DNA from 3 places in the Nonomuraea sp. NPDC049269 genome. Region 1 is predicted to be linked to each of the others. Evidence: riboswitches for the same ligand, from Rfam matches in the RefSeq annotation. Region 1 holds a riboswitch; each other region holds the start of a gene.
What was found. A riboswitch is a leader RNA that binds a small molecule or an ion and turns the genes downstream of it on or off. The one in region 1 is predicted to bind glycine.
Positions count from the first base shown of each region.

Region 1 (4,419 bases):
CGCGTTCGCGAGCTGACGTTCCTGCCGCTCCGCGCGGTCCTTGTCCGCCAGACGTCCCATGCCGCTATCCCTCCCGATCACCACAGCTCCGCCTCACAGTATCCGTTGAACCTCTGTGCGGCAATCGAACGAAAGGAGTTTCCATGACCTCCCCGCAAGACCTGATCGAGCGCAGCATCCCGTTCCTCGACGAGATCAAGAACCGCACCGCCGGCGAGGACCTCGAGATCTGGCTCAACGAGACCTACGGCCCGGGCACGCCGTTGTACGACGACCTCGCTCGCATGATCATCGACGGCGTCCGTGACGGATGGGCGGCCAACATCGAAGTCGACGGCCCCAAGTACCGGCGCAGCCGGATCGCCGAACCGAGCGAGGAACTGAACTACTTCAGCATCACGGCCGTGTACATGGACAGCCAGGAGCCCTACCGCGGGCAGTACCATCAGCATCCCTACGGCGAGCTCAACGTCGTCGTCCCGCTCGACCCCGGCGCCCGGCTCATCGGCCCGCGAGGATGGACGGGCGCGGGCTGGACCGCGCCCGGGCCCAGCAGCCACCACTACCCCGAGGTCAAAGGGGGCGCGCTGATCGCCCTGTTCTACCTGCCCGCCGGGCGCATCTCGTACGACATCACCCCGCCCGCCGCCTGACATGCGACCCGTGGACGAACTGACGATGTCCGCGGCGACAGTCGAGGAGGCGCTGCTCGGCCGTCGTAGCGTGCGTGCCTTCCTGCCGAAGGCCGTTCCGCGGGCCGAGATCGACCGGCTGCTGGCCCTGGCCGCTCGTTCGGCCAGCAACGCCAACACCCAACCCTGGCACGTGCACGTCATCACCGGTGCGGCCAAGCGTCGCCTCAGCGCCGCGGTCCTCCGCGCGCACGACGACGGCGAGCGGGTGCCGGAGACCGAATACCCGTACCAGCCCCGGCCCGACGAGTGGGCGGAGCCGTACCGGTCACGACGACGCCGTTTCGGGGAGGGGCTGTACCGCGACACGCTCGGGTTCAGCCCGGAGGACACGGCGGGCAGGCTCAGCCATCACCGGCGCAACTACGAATTCTTCGGCGCACCGGTCGGGATCATCCTCACCGTCAGCCGGCACCCCCTCTTGGGGGCACTCGTGGACGCCGGCCTGTTCCTGCAGGCGCTCATGCTCGCGGCGCGGGAGGCAGGTCTGGACACCTGCTCGCAGGCGTCGTTCATCGACTTCTATCCGGTGCTGCGCGAACACCTGCGCATACCCGAGGACCACCTCATCGTCTGCGGGCTCGCACTGGGGCATGCCGACCCCGACCACCACCTCAATCGGCACCGCACCCCGCGAGAACCGGTCAGTTCCTTCAGCACCTTCTATAGTGATGAACTCGCATAGTTCCTAACCAACTGAATATCGCGCCGTTTCCACCGGAGCGGGAGAGCCCTCGCCTGCCTGTCGCGGCGAGGCGCCGAAGGAGCAACTCTCCCCAGAAACTCTCAGGCCCCATGACCGCTCCGGCGAGGCGAACTCTGAAAAGCCAGGACCCCGGTCCTGCACCCATGGTGCAAACCGTTCACGCGGTGAAACTCTCAGGTACCGATGACAGAGCGGGGAGGTCACCCAGCCGTGGCGCCGCGACCGAGCGGCGCCTGACCGAGGGAGGAGCCTCCACCATGTCGAGTGCCCACAACCAGTCCCTGGCCGAGCTCGACCCGGAGATCTACCGGGCCGTCGCCGCACCCTCGATGGCGCTCGCGTCCTCGTCGAACGGCTGCTCGCCGACGACGTCCGCGCGGCCGGCATCTCCGTACTGACCGGCGGTACCCAGGTTCACCTCCTCGTTGTCGACCTGCGCCACTCCGACCTCGACGGACGCCAGGCCGAGGACCGGCTGCACGCTGCGGGCATCACCGTCAACCGCAACGCCGTCCCGTTCGACCCGCGGCCTCCGATGATCTCCTCCGGTCTGCGCATCGGCACGCCGGCGCTCGCCACACGCGGATTCGGCCCCGCGGAGTTCGCCGAGGTCGCCGACATCATCGCGACCACCCTGGTCACCCCGCCCACCGGCCGGCTACTGGCCGACCTGCGCTCCCGGATCGCCATCCTGACGGCGAAATTCCCGCTCTACCCGAACTTGTGAAGCGACCGCTCCGAGCACTCTGCTGTACTCGGCCCCCCGCCTGGCGTCAGGTCTTCGGGGGGTCGAAGCCGTCCAGGATCGTGGTGAGGAGGTCGGCGAACTCCCGTGGGTGGGTCTGGTACGGGGTGTGCCCGCCGGGGAACTCCTCGCACGGCACCCCGAAGCGCTCGCTCAGGACGTGCGCGGGCCGGTAGTAGGGGCGGCCCACGCTGTCGTGGCCGGTGGCCAGGCACCACGGGATCGTGACCGTCTCCAGGGCCTTCAGGTCGGGCTGGTAGGACATGAATACGGGTAGCTCGCGGGTGAGCAGGATGTCGACGTTGCCCATGAGCCGGAACATCCCGCTCGGCCGGCGGCCGGTCACCCGGCGGGCCAGCGCGGCGCCGCCCATCGCCACCCGCAGAGCGCCGGCGGTCACGGCCCGCCCGGTCGGGTTGGTGAACAGCCGCGGCGCCTTGGGCAGGGTCATGACCGAGAACGCGGCGAACCCCTGCATGGGCCCCTCCCGCTCGGCGATGCCGGCCAACTCGTCGAAGGCGCGCTGCTCGGGACTGTCCCGGCCATCGGGCAGGACTCCGACCAGTGGCGGTTCGTGGACGACCGCGCCGCGCAGCCGGTCGGCGTGGCGGATCAGGAGCTCCACCGTGATGATCGCCCCGGCGCTGTTGCCGAAGACGAAGGCACGGTCGATGCCATAGTGATCCAGGATGGCGACCACGTCGGCCGCCTGCCGAGACACCGTGAGGGACGCGTCCGGTTCCACCAGCGGGCTGCGTGAGTTGCCCCGCCGGTCGAACGTGATCACTGTGAACCGCTCGGCCAGCGGGGGCACCGCGTCCTCGTACATGCCGGCGTCTCCGCCGCCGCCGGAGACCAGCACCAAGGGCGGGCCTTCGCCGGCGATCTCGGTGTACAGCCGCGCCCCGGGAACCTTCACTGTCTGCACCATAGCCTCCGTTTTCTACACTGTAGAAGTCACTCTACGCCGTAGAAGGCGCCGATGAGGCGCCATCGGGTTCGGCTGGGGCGCTAGCGGGTTGCCCGCCGTGGCCGGTCGGGGGCCGACCAGTGGGCCGGGCGGGTGAGGGTGGGCGACAGCTTCGTGGCGCCGTCGCCCTTGGCCGCGTTGAGCTGCGGCTGGGTGAGGAAGATGCTGCCGGTGAGGTCGGCTCCGCCGAGTTCGGTGCCTCGCAGGTCGGCGCCGATCAGGTCGGCCAGCCGCAGGTCGGCGCCCCTGAGGTCGGCGCCGATGAGGTAGGCCCCTCTGAGGTCGGCGGCCCGCAGGTCGGCGCCCTTGAGCTTGGCTCCGATGAGGTCGGCGCCCCTGCGGTTCTTGCGGCGCGGGGATCCGGCGCGTGCGAGCTCGCTCGTCCGCAGCAGCAGCGTGTTGACGGCCTGCCGGTGCGCGGGCACGTCCAGGACCAGGAGGTCGTCGGCGTCGCCGCGGCTGAGCCGTCCGGTCTCGTCGAGGGCGGCGCGGAGTTCGTCGTAGAGCTCGCGGGCCGGGGCGAGGGTCAGCGCCTCGGTCAGGTACCACATCAGCTCGTGGAGCTGCCGCACGACCGGGAACACCGCGAACATCTGGGTGGCCGTCTCCGGAGCCTGCCGCCAGTCCCGCCCGCTGAAAGTGACCTGGGAGACCTTCTGACCCGCGCCGAAGCAGTCGTAGACCGTGCAGCCCGGGAAACCGCGCTTCCGCAGGTCGCGGTGGATACCGCAGCGGAAGTCCGTCTCCAGGTTGGGGCACGGCTGTCCGGCGTCCTTGTCGATCGCGAAGTCGGCCGAGGCGGAGAAGGGCAGCGCCACGCAGCACAGCCCGAAGCAGCTTTCGCAGTCGGCTTTCAAGGACTCGGACAAGGTCAGGCGTCTCCTTTTCGGGGGGTCAAAGTCCCGAGAGTACCTCAGCTCTCATTAGCCGGCCCTCAGCCATGGCGGGTTCACGACACGTCTGGATCTAGCCACCCTTTTCACGTAGACAATCCCAGATCATGACCACTAGGAATTCGGTAGCTTCTCTTACCGATTCACTGGAGGTCGTCAATGCCGCGTGGGCGAAAGGCGGTGGCCACCGTCGCGGCGGTGCTGGCCGTCTCCGCGCTATCGGTGCCCGGCACCGGGGTGGCGGCCTCCGGGCTGGTTCGGGGTACGACCGGCGGTGAGATCACGCTCATCACCGGCGACCAGGTGCAGGTACGCGCCGTCGACGGCGGCCACCAGGCGGTGACGATCACCCCGGCCCCGCGCGCGGACGGCTCCGTGCCGAACTTCCAGGTGCTGGAGGCGGACGGTGCGCT
Region 1 covers NZ_JBICSO010000001.1:131,037-135,455, forward strand. Annotated here, with positions in the region: gene ACGFNP_RS00640 (IclR family transcriptional regulator C-terminal domain-containing protein) at 1-60, opposite strand, end outside; gene ACGFNP_RS00645 (DUF4863 family protein) at 144-653, shown strand; gene ACGFNP_RS00650 (nitroreductase) at 664-1,377, shown strand; glycine riboswitch at 1,406-1,504, shown strand; partial or broken gene ACGFNP_RS00655 (serine hydroxymethyltransferase) at 1,712-2,125, shown strand; gene ACGFNP_RS00660 (alpha/beta fold hydrolase) at 2,172-3,062, opposite strand; gene ACGFNP_RS00665 (pentapeptide repeat-containing protein) at 3,155-3,988, opposite strand; gene ACGFNP_RS00670 (S8 family serine peptidase) at 4,166-4,419, shown strand, end outside.

Region 2 (4,419 bases), 300 kb from region 1:
GGTGTAGAGCACCGGGTAGTGCGGGGCCAGCCGCCGCGCCAGGTAGTTGGCCGACAGGATCGCCTGCTCGGTGGCCGCGGCCAGGCCGTCGCCGCCCATCATCCTGACGTACGCCCAGGAGATCGGCAGGATGCCCGCCGAGCCGTAGGGGGCCGCGGAGACCGCGCCGACGGGCGAGCCGGCGCGCAGCGGGTGGCCCGGCAGGTAGGCGGCGAGGTGGCCGCGGACCGCGACCGGGCCGACGCCGGGGCCGCCGCCGCCGTGCGGGATGCAGAACGTCTTGTGCAGGTTGAGGTGGGAGACGTCGGCGCCGAACTCGCCCGGCTTGGCCAGCCCGACCAGCGCGTTGAGGTTGGCCCCGTCGACGTACACCTGGCCGCCCGCGTCGTGCACCTTGGCGCAGACCTCGGTGATCGTCTCCTCGAAGACGCCGTGCGTCGACGGGTAGGTGAGCATGATCGCGGCCAGCCCGTCACGGTGCTTGTCGATCTTGGCGTCGAGGTCGGCCAGGTCCACGTTGCCCTCGGAGTCGCAGGCCACGACCACGACGCGCATGCCGGCCATGACGGCGCTGGCCGCGTTCGTGCCGTGCGCGGAGGACGGGATCAGGCAGATGTCGCGGTGGTCGTCGCCGTGGTCGCGGTGGTAGGCCCGGATCGCGAGCAGCCCGGCGAACTCGCCCTGGGAGCCGGCGTTCGGCTGGATGGAGACCGCGTCGTAGCCGGTCACCTCGGCCAGCCACTCCTCCAGGGTCTCGATGAGGTGGCGGTAGCCCTCGGCCTGCGCGGTGGGCGCGTAGGGGTGGATCCCGGCGAACTCCGGCCAGGTGATCGGCTCCATCTCGGTGGTCGCGTTCAGCTTCATCGTGCAGGAGCCGAGCGGGATCATGGAGCGGTCGAGCGCGATGTCCTTGTCCTGGAGCCTGCGCAGGTAGCGCAGCATCGCGGTCTCGGAGTGGTGGCTGTGGAAGACGGGGTGGCTGAGGTAGCCGGACTCGCGGGTCAGCGAGCCGGGCAGCGTGTCCAGTCCCTCGTCGGCGAGGAGGCCGGCCACCGGCCCACTGGCGCCGAAGGCGGCGGCGACCTGCTCGAGGTCGGCCGCCGTGGTCTTCTCGTCGCAGGCCACCGAGACGTGGTCGGCGTCGGCCTGCCACACGTTGACGCCGCGTTCGGCGGCCTGCCGTACGACCTCGGCGGCCCGGCCGGGCACCCTGGCCAGCACGGTGTCGAAGAACTCGCGGTGCACGACCTCGACGCCGCCCCGGCGCAGGCACTCGGCCAGCGCCGCGGCGTGCCGGTGGACGCGGGCGGCGATGCGGCGCAGCCCGTCGGGCCCGTGGTAGACGGCGTACATGCCGGCGATGACGGCGAGCAGGACCTGCGCGGTGCAGATGTTGCTGGTGGCCTTCTCGCGCCTGATGTGCTGCTCGCGGGTCTGCAGCGCCAGCCGGTAGGCGGGCGCGCCGTCGGCGTCGACGGAGACGCCCACGAGGCGGCCGGGCATCTGCCGCTGCAGTCCCTCGCGTACGGACATGTAGGCGGCGTGCGGCCCGCCGAAGCCGAACGGCACGCCGAAGCGCTGCGAGGAGCCGATCGCGATGTCGGCGCCGAGCTCGCCGGGCGCGGTGACCAGGGTGAGCGCGAGCAGGTCGGCGGCGGCCACGACGAGCGCGCCCGCCGCGTGCGCCCGCTCGGCCACGGCGCGGAAGTCGCGCAGCCGGCCGGAGGCGCCCGGGTACTGGACGAGCACGCCGAAGCACTCGGGCAGTTCGCCGTCGAGCGTGTCCTCCACGAGCGTGATGCCCAGCGGCTCGGCGCGGGTGGCCAGCACCGTCTTGGTCTGGGGCAGCGCGTCGGCGTCGACGACGAACACCTGGCTCTTGGACTTGCCCGCGCGCCTGGCCAGTGTCATCGCCTCGGCGGCGGCCGTGCTCTCGTCGAGCAGCGAGGCGCCCGCGACGGCGAGTCCGGTCAGGTCGGTGACGACGGTCTGGAAGTTGAGCAGCGCCTCCAGGCGGCCCTGCGAGATCTCCGGCTGGTAGGGGGTGTAGGCGGTGTACCAGCCCGGGTTCTCCAGCAGGTTGCGGCGGATCACCGCAGGGGTGATCGTGTCGTGGTAGCCCAGGCCGATCATCGAGGTGAGCACCCGGTTGCGGCCCGCGATGGCCCGCAGCTCGGCGATGACCTCGGTCTCACTGGCCGCGGCGGGCAGGGCGAGCCGGTCCTTGATCCTGATGGACTCCGGGACGGCCACCGCCACCAGGTCGGCCACGGACTCGAAGCCCACGGCCTCGAGCATGCGCTGCTGCTCGGGTTCGGACGGGCCGATGTGCCGGGTCGAGAACGGCGGAACTGACAGATCGGTCATGCGAGGTGCCTCCCGAGGGCTTTGGAGACCGGCGCCAGGGCGCGGGCGAGTGCCGGATCTCCCCCTCTGTCATGGCGACCTGAGAGCTTCACCCCATGTGGGCTTGCACCGTCGGTGAGGTGCGCCTGGCGGGCGCACCTGCTTTCCAGAGTTGCCTACCCCGCGCGGTACAGGTGCCTGAGAGATTCCGGGGAGGGTTGCTCCTTCGGCGCCCCGGGAACCAGCCCGGGGACTCTCCCGCATGGGGTTATCAGCCTTGCGCTCTACAGGTTACTACCCAATTGCTACCCTATGCGGCGCGCGCGCCGCCGCTGGGCCAGCTCGTCAGCGGGGTGGTCGGCCGGGACGCTGTCCTCGACCGCCGCCCTTTCCCCCGGCAGCTCCGCGAGGGAGCCCTCGACCTCCCGCCAGACCCGGCCGAGCGCGATGCCGAACACGCCCTGGCCGCCCTGGAGCAGATCGATCACCTCGTCGGCCGAGGTGCACTCATAGACGCTGACGCCGTCACTCATGAGCGTGATCTGCGCGAGGTCGCCCACCCCGCGGTCACGCAGATGTTGTACGGCCGTACGGATCTGCTGGAGGGAGACTCCGGTGTCGAGGAGCCGCTTGACGACCTTGAGCACCAGGATGTCGCGGAAGCTGTAGAGCCGCTGCGAGCCCGAGCCGTGCGCGGCTCTTATCGTCGGCTGGACCAGCTCCGTGCGCGCCCAGTAATCGAGCTGCCGGTAGGTGATGCCGGCCGCCGCGCACGCCGTCGGGCCACGGTATCCGATGTCTGCCGGCAGCGACGCGGGCTGCTCGTCGAAGAGCAGCCCCTGCTCTCCGGCACGCTGCCGCGCACTCTCACGCCGCACCGGATCTTCCTGGCCGGTCGTCTTTCCCTCGCCGCTGCTGACCGCCACGCGGACCTCCGGCTTTCTCTCATCCCGTGGCCTGATCTGGGGGTTCGTAAAAGCGCGACCACGGGTTTCACTTGCACCGTAGGACCGTGACCATGCGCAGTCAACGATCCGGCTCGGCGCGTCGTGAAGCGTAAATGCACTGAAATACCTACCCCGCCCGGCCAAAGTCTTCGGGGGTGATCGTGTCAAGGAACTCCCTGAACTTCTCCACCTCATCCTCCTGGTCGTCCGGGATGATCACCCCGGCTTCCTGGACGACTTCTTCGCTGGCGAAGATACGCGCTCCGGTGCGGAGCGCGAGCGCGATCGAGTCGGACGGGCGCGCGCTCACCTCTACGCCGTTGGAGAACACCAGATCGGCGAAGAAGATCCCGTCACGCAGCGCAACGATGTTGACCGCGCGCAGACCCACGCCAAGAGCGCTCAGCACGTCCCTGAACAGGTCGTGCGTGAGCGGACGGGCTGGAGGCTCCTCCGCTTGGGCCAGCGCGATGGCCGTGGCTTCGGTCATCCCAATCCAAATCGGCAGGAACCTCTCCCCGTGTGCCTCCTTGAGCAAGACGATCGGCTGATTTGTGGGCATCTCTACGCGAACACCCACGACCTCCATCTGCAACACGGGCTGCTCCATATTCGACTGGTCGGCGACCCCGGCACAGCTATTTGGCCGGTCCGCTTCTGCATTTCAACGTAACACCCGAGGGGCCTTGTATGTCCCGCTGGTCCGGTCATCGGCCTAGAACGGTTCGCACGCCCGTGCGGACGAGAGAGGCATGCAGGTCGAGCAGCAACGCCGACAGCTCCCTGGCGGCCTCGTCGGCCTCTCCGATGGCCCCTGGGGCCCGTCGTTTGAGTATCGGCGCGATCGTCTGCTCCACCAGCCCGCACTCGCGCTCGGCCGCGGCCTTGACCGCGCGTAGATGCCGGGCGCGCAGGCCGAACCGGGCCAGGGCGCCGACGCTGCGCGCCACGTTGAGCGCCTCCTCGTCGTAGCGCCTGGCCGTCGCCGCGAGCAGCCCGTAGTCCTCGAGCTCGGCGAGCGTCTCCTCGTCGAGCCCGGCCGCCTCCAGCAGCTCGGCACGGCTCAGCCGTACTTCCTGCCGCTCCGGCCGCTCGGTCAAGGCCCGCGGACGGCCGAAGTGCTCGG
Region 2 covers NZ_JBICSO010000001.1:426,099-430,517, forward strand. Annotated here, with positions in the region: gene gcvP (aminomethyl-transferring glycine dehydrogenase) at 1-2,367, opposite strand, end outside; glycine riboswitch at 2,523-2,617, opposite strand; gene ACGFNP_RS02060 (MerR family transcriptional regulator) at 2,652-3,272, opposite strand; gene ACGFNP_RS02065 (bifunctional nuclease family protein) at 3,421-3,891, opposite strand; gene ACGFNP_RS02070 (MerR family transcriptional regulator) at 4,001-4,419, opposite strand, start outside.
Region 2: another riboswitch for glycine. It lies ahead of gcvP (aminomethyl-transferring glycine dehydrogenase); the one in region 1 lies ahead of ACGFNP_RS00655 (serine hydroxymethyltransferase).

Region 3 (4,419 bases), on a different contig from region 1:
GCGCCGCTTGACCTTCAGGCCGCCCGGCAGGACGCCCTCCTTGGCGATGCCGCGCTTGACGCACTCGCACATGACCTGCCACAGGTGCAGGATCTGGGCGCGGATCTCCTCGGCGGACCGGCCGAACGCCTGCTCGTTCTCCAGCATCAGCGCGGAGATGGACAGGCCCGTGTTGGAGCAGTGCTTGAGCAGCTCTTCCCCGGTCGTGAAGGGGTAGGGCAGCACGGTGTCGTCGGGCTTGATGCGGTCGGCGCCGGTGGCCTGCTCGTCCACCACGAAGCCGCCGCCGACCGAGAAGTAGACCTTCTCGCGCAGCGTCTCGCCCGAGGCGGAGAAGGCGGTGAAGCGCATGCCGTTCGGGTGCTCGGGCAGGGAGATCTTGCGTTCGAAGACGAGGTCCTCGCCCACGACGAAGGGGATCTCCTGCGTGCCGTACAGCTTGACCGTGCCAGACTCGCGCATCTCGGCCAGGCGCGCGTCGATGCCGTCCACGTCGACCAGCTCGGGCTTCTCGCCGGACAGCCCCAGCAGGACGGCCTTGTCGCTGCCGTGCCCCTTGCCGGTCAGGCCGAGCGAGCCGTACAGGATCGCCTCGACGCGGGCCGTACGCGCGAGCAGGCCGTCATCGTGCAGGCCGCGGGCGAACCGGTGTGCGGCGGCCATGGGACCGCCGGTGTGCGAGCTCGACGGGCCGATGCCGATCTTGAAGAGGTCGAAGACGCTGATCGCCATTGATGGCGCCCTTCAGAAGGGCCGGGGTCCGGCAGGACCCCGGCGGGTGGATCAGGACTCGCCTGAGGTGAGCGCCGAGTACTCCTCGGCGGAGAGCAGGTCCTCGGGGTCGCCTTCCACGCGCACGCGGAACATCCAGCCGTCACCGTAGGGGTCGCTGTTGGCCAGCGACGGGTCGTCCACGACCGCCTGGTTGACCTCGACGACCTCGCCGCCGACGGGGGTGTAGATCTCACTCACCGACTTGGTCGACTCGACCTCGCCCACGGAGTCGCCCGCCTCGACGGTCGAGCCGGCTTCGGGGAGCTGCACGTAGACGACATCACCCAGCGCCTCGGCCGCGTAGGCCGTGATGCCGATGGTCACGGTGATGCCGTCGTCGAGGCCGGCGACCCACTCGTGCTCTTTGGTGTAGCTCAGGTCGTCAGGGATGTTGCTCACTTGTTCCTCCTGTAGAAGGGCAGCTCAATGAGGTCCATAGGTTCATGGCTGCCCCGGATGTCCACGGCCAGACCTGCCTCGGCCCCGTGGTCGACGTAGGCCATCGCGATGGGTTTGCCCAGAGTCTGGGAGGGAGCCCCGCTGGTGACCTCGCCGACGACGGCGCCGTCCTTGGTCACCGGGTATCCATGGCGTGGCACCCGGCGCCCCCGCGCGACCAGGCCGACGAGCCGGCGCCGTGGTGGCGTGTCCTTGACCGCCTCCAGCGCCGACCTGCCGACGAAGTCGCCCGGCTTGTCGAATTTCACCACTCTGCCCAGCCCCGCGTCGAACGGGGTCAGCTCCACGCCGAGCTCGTTGCCGTACAGCGGCATGCCTGCTTCGAGCCTGAGCGTGTCACGGCTGGACAGACCCGCCGGTCGCAGCCCGTGCGTACGGCCGGCCTCGGTCAGCGCGTGCCAGAGCGGCACGGCGTCCTGGTTGGCCACGAACAGCTCGAAACCATCCTCACCCGTGTAGCCCGTGCGCGCGATGAGCGCCTGCCGCCCGTCGACCAGACCGGGCAGGCCCGCGTAGTACTTCAGCCCGGCGAGGTCGGCGTCGGTGAGCGTGGCGAGGATCTCCTGCGCGCGCGGCCCCTGCACGGCGATCAGCGCGTACTGCTCCGAGCGATCCTCAACCACCGCGTTGTACGACTTGGCGCGATTTTTCAGCTCTTCCCCGACTTTTTCATAGTTGGAGGCGTTAGCCACAACCATGAACTCCTCGTCCCCCAGCCGGTAGACGATCAGGTCGTCCAGCACCCCGCCACGCTCGTTCACGATCATGGTGTAGCGGGCCCGGCCGGGCGCGAGTGCCGACAGGTGTCCCACCAACGCGTAGTCGAGCGCCTCGCCGGCCTGCGGCCCGGTCACGAAGATCTCGCCCATGTGGGAGAGGTCGAACAGCCCGGCCGCCTGGCGGACGGCGTTGTGCTCGGCGGACTCGCTGCCGTAGCGGAGCGGCATCAGCCACCCGGCGAAATCGGTCAGGGTCGCGCCGAGGCTCTCATGGACGTCTCGAAGCGGTGTGGGACGTGACATATGCGCACCTCAGGGCAGGATCGGATGCAGGGATCCTCCCCCTCTGTCATCGGTGCCTGAGAGCTTCGCCCGGATTTTGCCGGACTTTCACCTTCGGCGAGGCCGCCAGGCCTGCTTTCCAGAGGACACCTCGTCCGTGCGGTCCTTTACCTTGAGAGGTTCGCGGGGAGGGCTTGCTCCTTCAGGGGTCCTGGCCGGATGCCAGGACGCTCTCCCGCACGGTTTCGTCGGTGATGCGGCAAGCCTAGTGCCGTTATGGGGGAGTTGTCGCGTGCGGATCCCGCCATTTCATGGCGAACGGGCCTGGCGGCGGCGCGAGCGTTCAGCAGGCGGCGATGAGTGCCTCGAACAGCGCGCAGTCCTTCGCCGCCTCCGGATGCCACTGCACGGCCACGGCGAACGTCCGGGACTCCAGCTCCACCGCCTCGATCGTGCCGTCATCGGCCACGGCGGCCAGGGCCAGCCCGGGAGCGAGCCGATCGACGGCCTGGTGGTGGTAGTGCGGCACGTCCTCCGGCACGGCCCCGAGCGCCTTGGCGACGCGGGTGCCCGCCACGGGTCGTACGGGGAGCTGGCCGAACTGGCCGGGTGCGGGGGAGTGCCCGGTGTGTCCGACCACGTCGGGCAGATGCTGGTGCAACGTCCCGCCGAGCGCGACGTTGAGCACCTGCATCCCCCGACATATCCCGAGATAGGGCACGTCGGCTTCAAGAGCGGCCTCAAGCACCGCAAACTCCGCCGCATCGCGAAATTTCCGGATATAGCCGGTCCGCTCATCCGGCTCCTGCCCATACCGGTCGGGCGAGACGTCGCCTCCACCGGCCAGGATCAGCCCGTCCAGCCGTCCCACCAGCTCGGCGGGCTCCCCGGCGGGCGGCAGGATCACCGGCTGCCCGCCGGCCCGGACCACCTGCTCCACGTACATGTACGGCAACAGGGCGACCGGCATGTCCCACACGGTGAACCGGGCAGGCTCCACATAGGACGTGATCCCGATGACAGGCCGCTTCACGACATCCCCTTGCTACAGAGGGGTGACGTACGCACTCGAAATACCCCCATCGACGAGAAACTCCGATCCGGTGATGAACGAGGCGTCGTCGCTGGCCAGGAACGCCACCGCAGCCGCGATCTCGGACGCCTCGGCGAAGCGTCCCACCGGCACGTGCACCAGGCGCCGCGCCGCCCGCTCGGGGTCCTTCGCGAACAGCTCCCGCAGCAGCGGCGTGTTGACCGGCCCCGGGCACAGCGCGTTCACCCGGATCCCCTCACGCGCGAACTGGACGCCGAGCTCGCGCGACATCGCCAGCACCCCGCCCTTCGAGGCGGTGTAGGAGATCTGCGACGTCGCCGAGCCCATCACCGCCACGAACGACGCGGTGTTGATGATCGAGCCCTTCCCCTGGCGCCGCATGTACGGGATCGCGTGCTTGCAGCAGAGGTAGACGCTGGTCAGGTTCACCTCCTGCACCCGCCGCCACGCCTCGATGCCGGTCTCCAGGATCGAGTCGTCATCGGGCGGCGAGATGCCCGCGTTGTTGAACGCGATGTCGACGGAGCCATAGGTGTCGAACGCCGTCTGGAACATCCGGACGACGTCCTCCTCGCTGGTCACGTCGACCTTGACGAAGATCCCGCCCACCTCGGAGGCGGCCTTGGTGCCCGCCTCCTCGTCGACGTCGGCGCAGACCACCTTGGCGCCCTCCTCGGCGAACCGGCGCGCGGTGGCCAGGCCGATCCCGCCGGCCGCCCCGGTGATCACGGCGACGCGGTTGTGCAAACGCTGCATGTGCTCACTCCGTTGAGATGAAGACGTTCTTGGTCTCGGTGAACGCCGAGAGGGCGTCCGGGCCCAGCTCCCGGCCGAGGCCGGACTCCTTGAAGCCACCGAACGGCGTCCAGTGGCGGACCGACGAATGCGAGTTCACCGACAGCGCCCCGGCCTCCACGGCCCGCGCGACGCGCAGCGCCCGGCCGACGTCGCGGGTCCAGATGGAGCCGCTCAGGCCGTAGCGCGTGTCGTTGGCGATGCGTACGGCCTCCGCCTCGTCCGCGAACGGCACCACCGACACCACCGGCCCGAAGACCTCCTCGGTGAACGCCCGGTCGGTGACCGCCGACGTCAGGACCGTGGGCGGGAACCAGAACCCCTTGCCCTGCGGGC
Region 3 covers NZ_JBICSO010000003.1:161,982-166,400, reverse strand. Annotated here, with positions in the region: gene ACGFNP_RS18490 (L-serine ammonia-lyase) at 1-732, opposite strand, end outside; gene gcvH (glycine cleavage system protein GcvH) at 784-1,173, opposite strand; gene gcvT (glycine cleavage system aminomethyltransferase GcvT) at 1,170-2,255, opposite strand; glycine riboswitch at 2,385-2,482, opposite strand; gene ACGFNP_RS18475 (gamma-glutamyl-gamma-aminobutyrate hydrolase family protein) at 2,578-3,267, opposite strand; gene ACGFNP_RS18470 (3-oxoacyl-ACP reductase) at 3,280-4,044, opposite strand; gene ACGFNP_RS18465 (aldehyde dehydrogenase family protein) at 4,049-4,419, opposite strand, start outside.
Region 3: another riboswitch for glycine. It lies ahead of gcvT (glycine cleavage system aminomethyltransferase GcvT); the one in region 1 lies ahead of ACGFNP_RS00655 (serine hydroxymethyltransferase).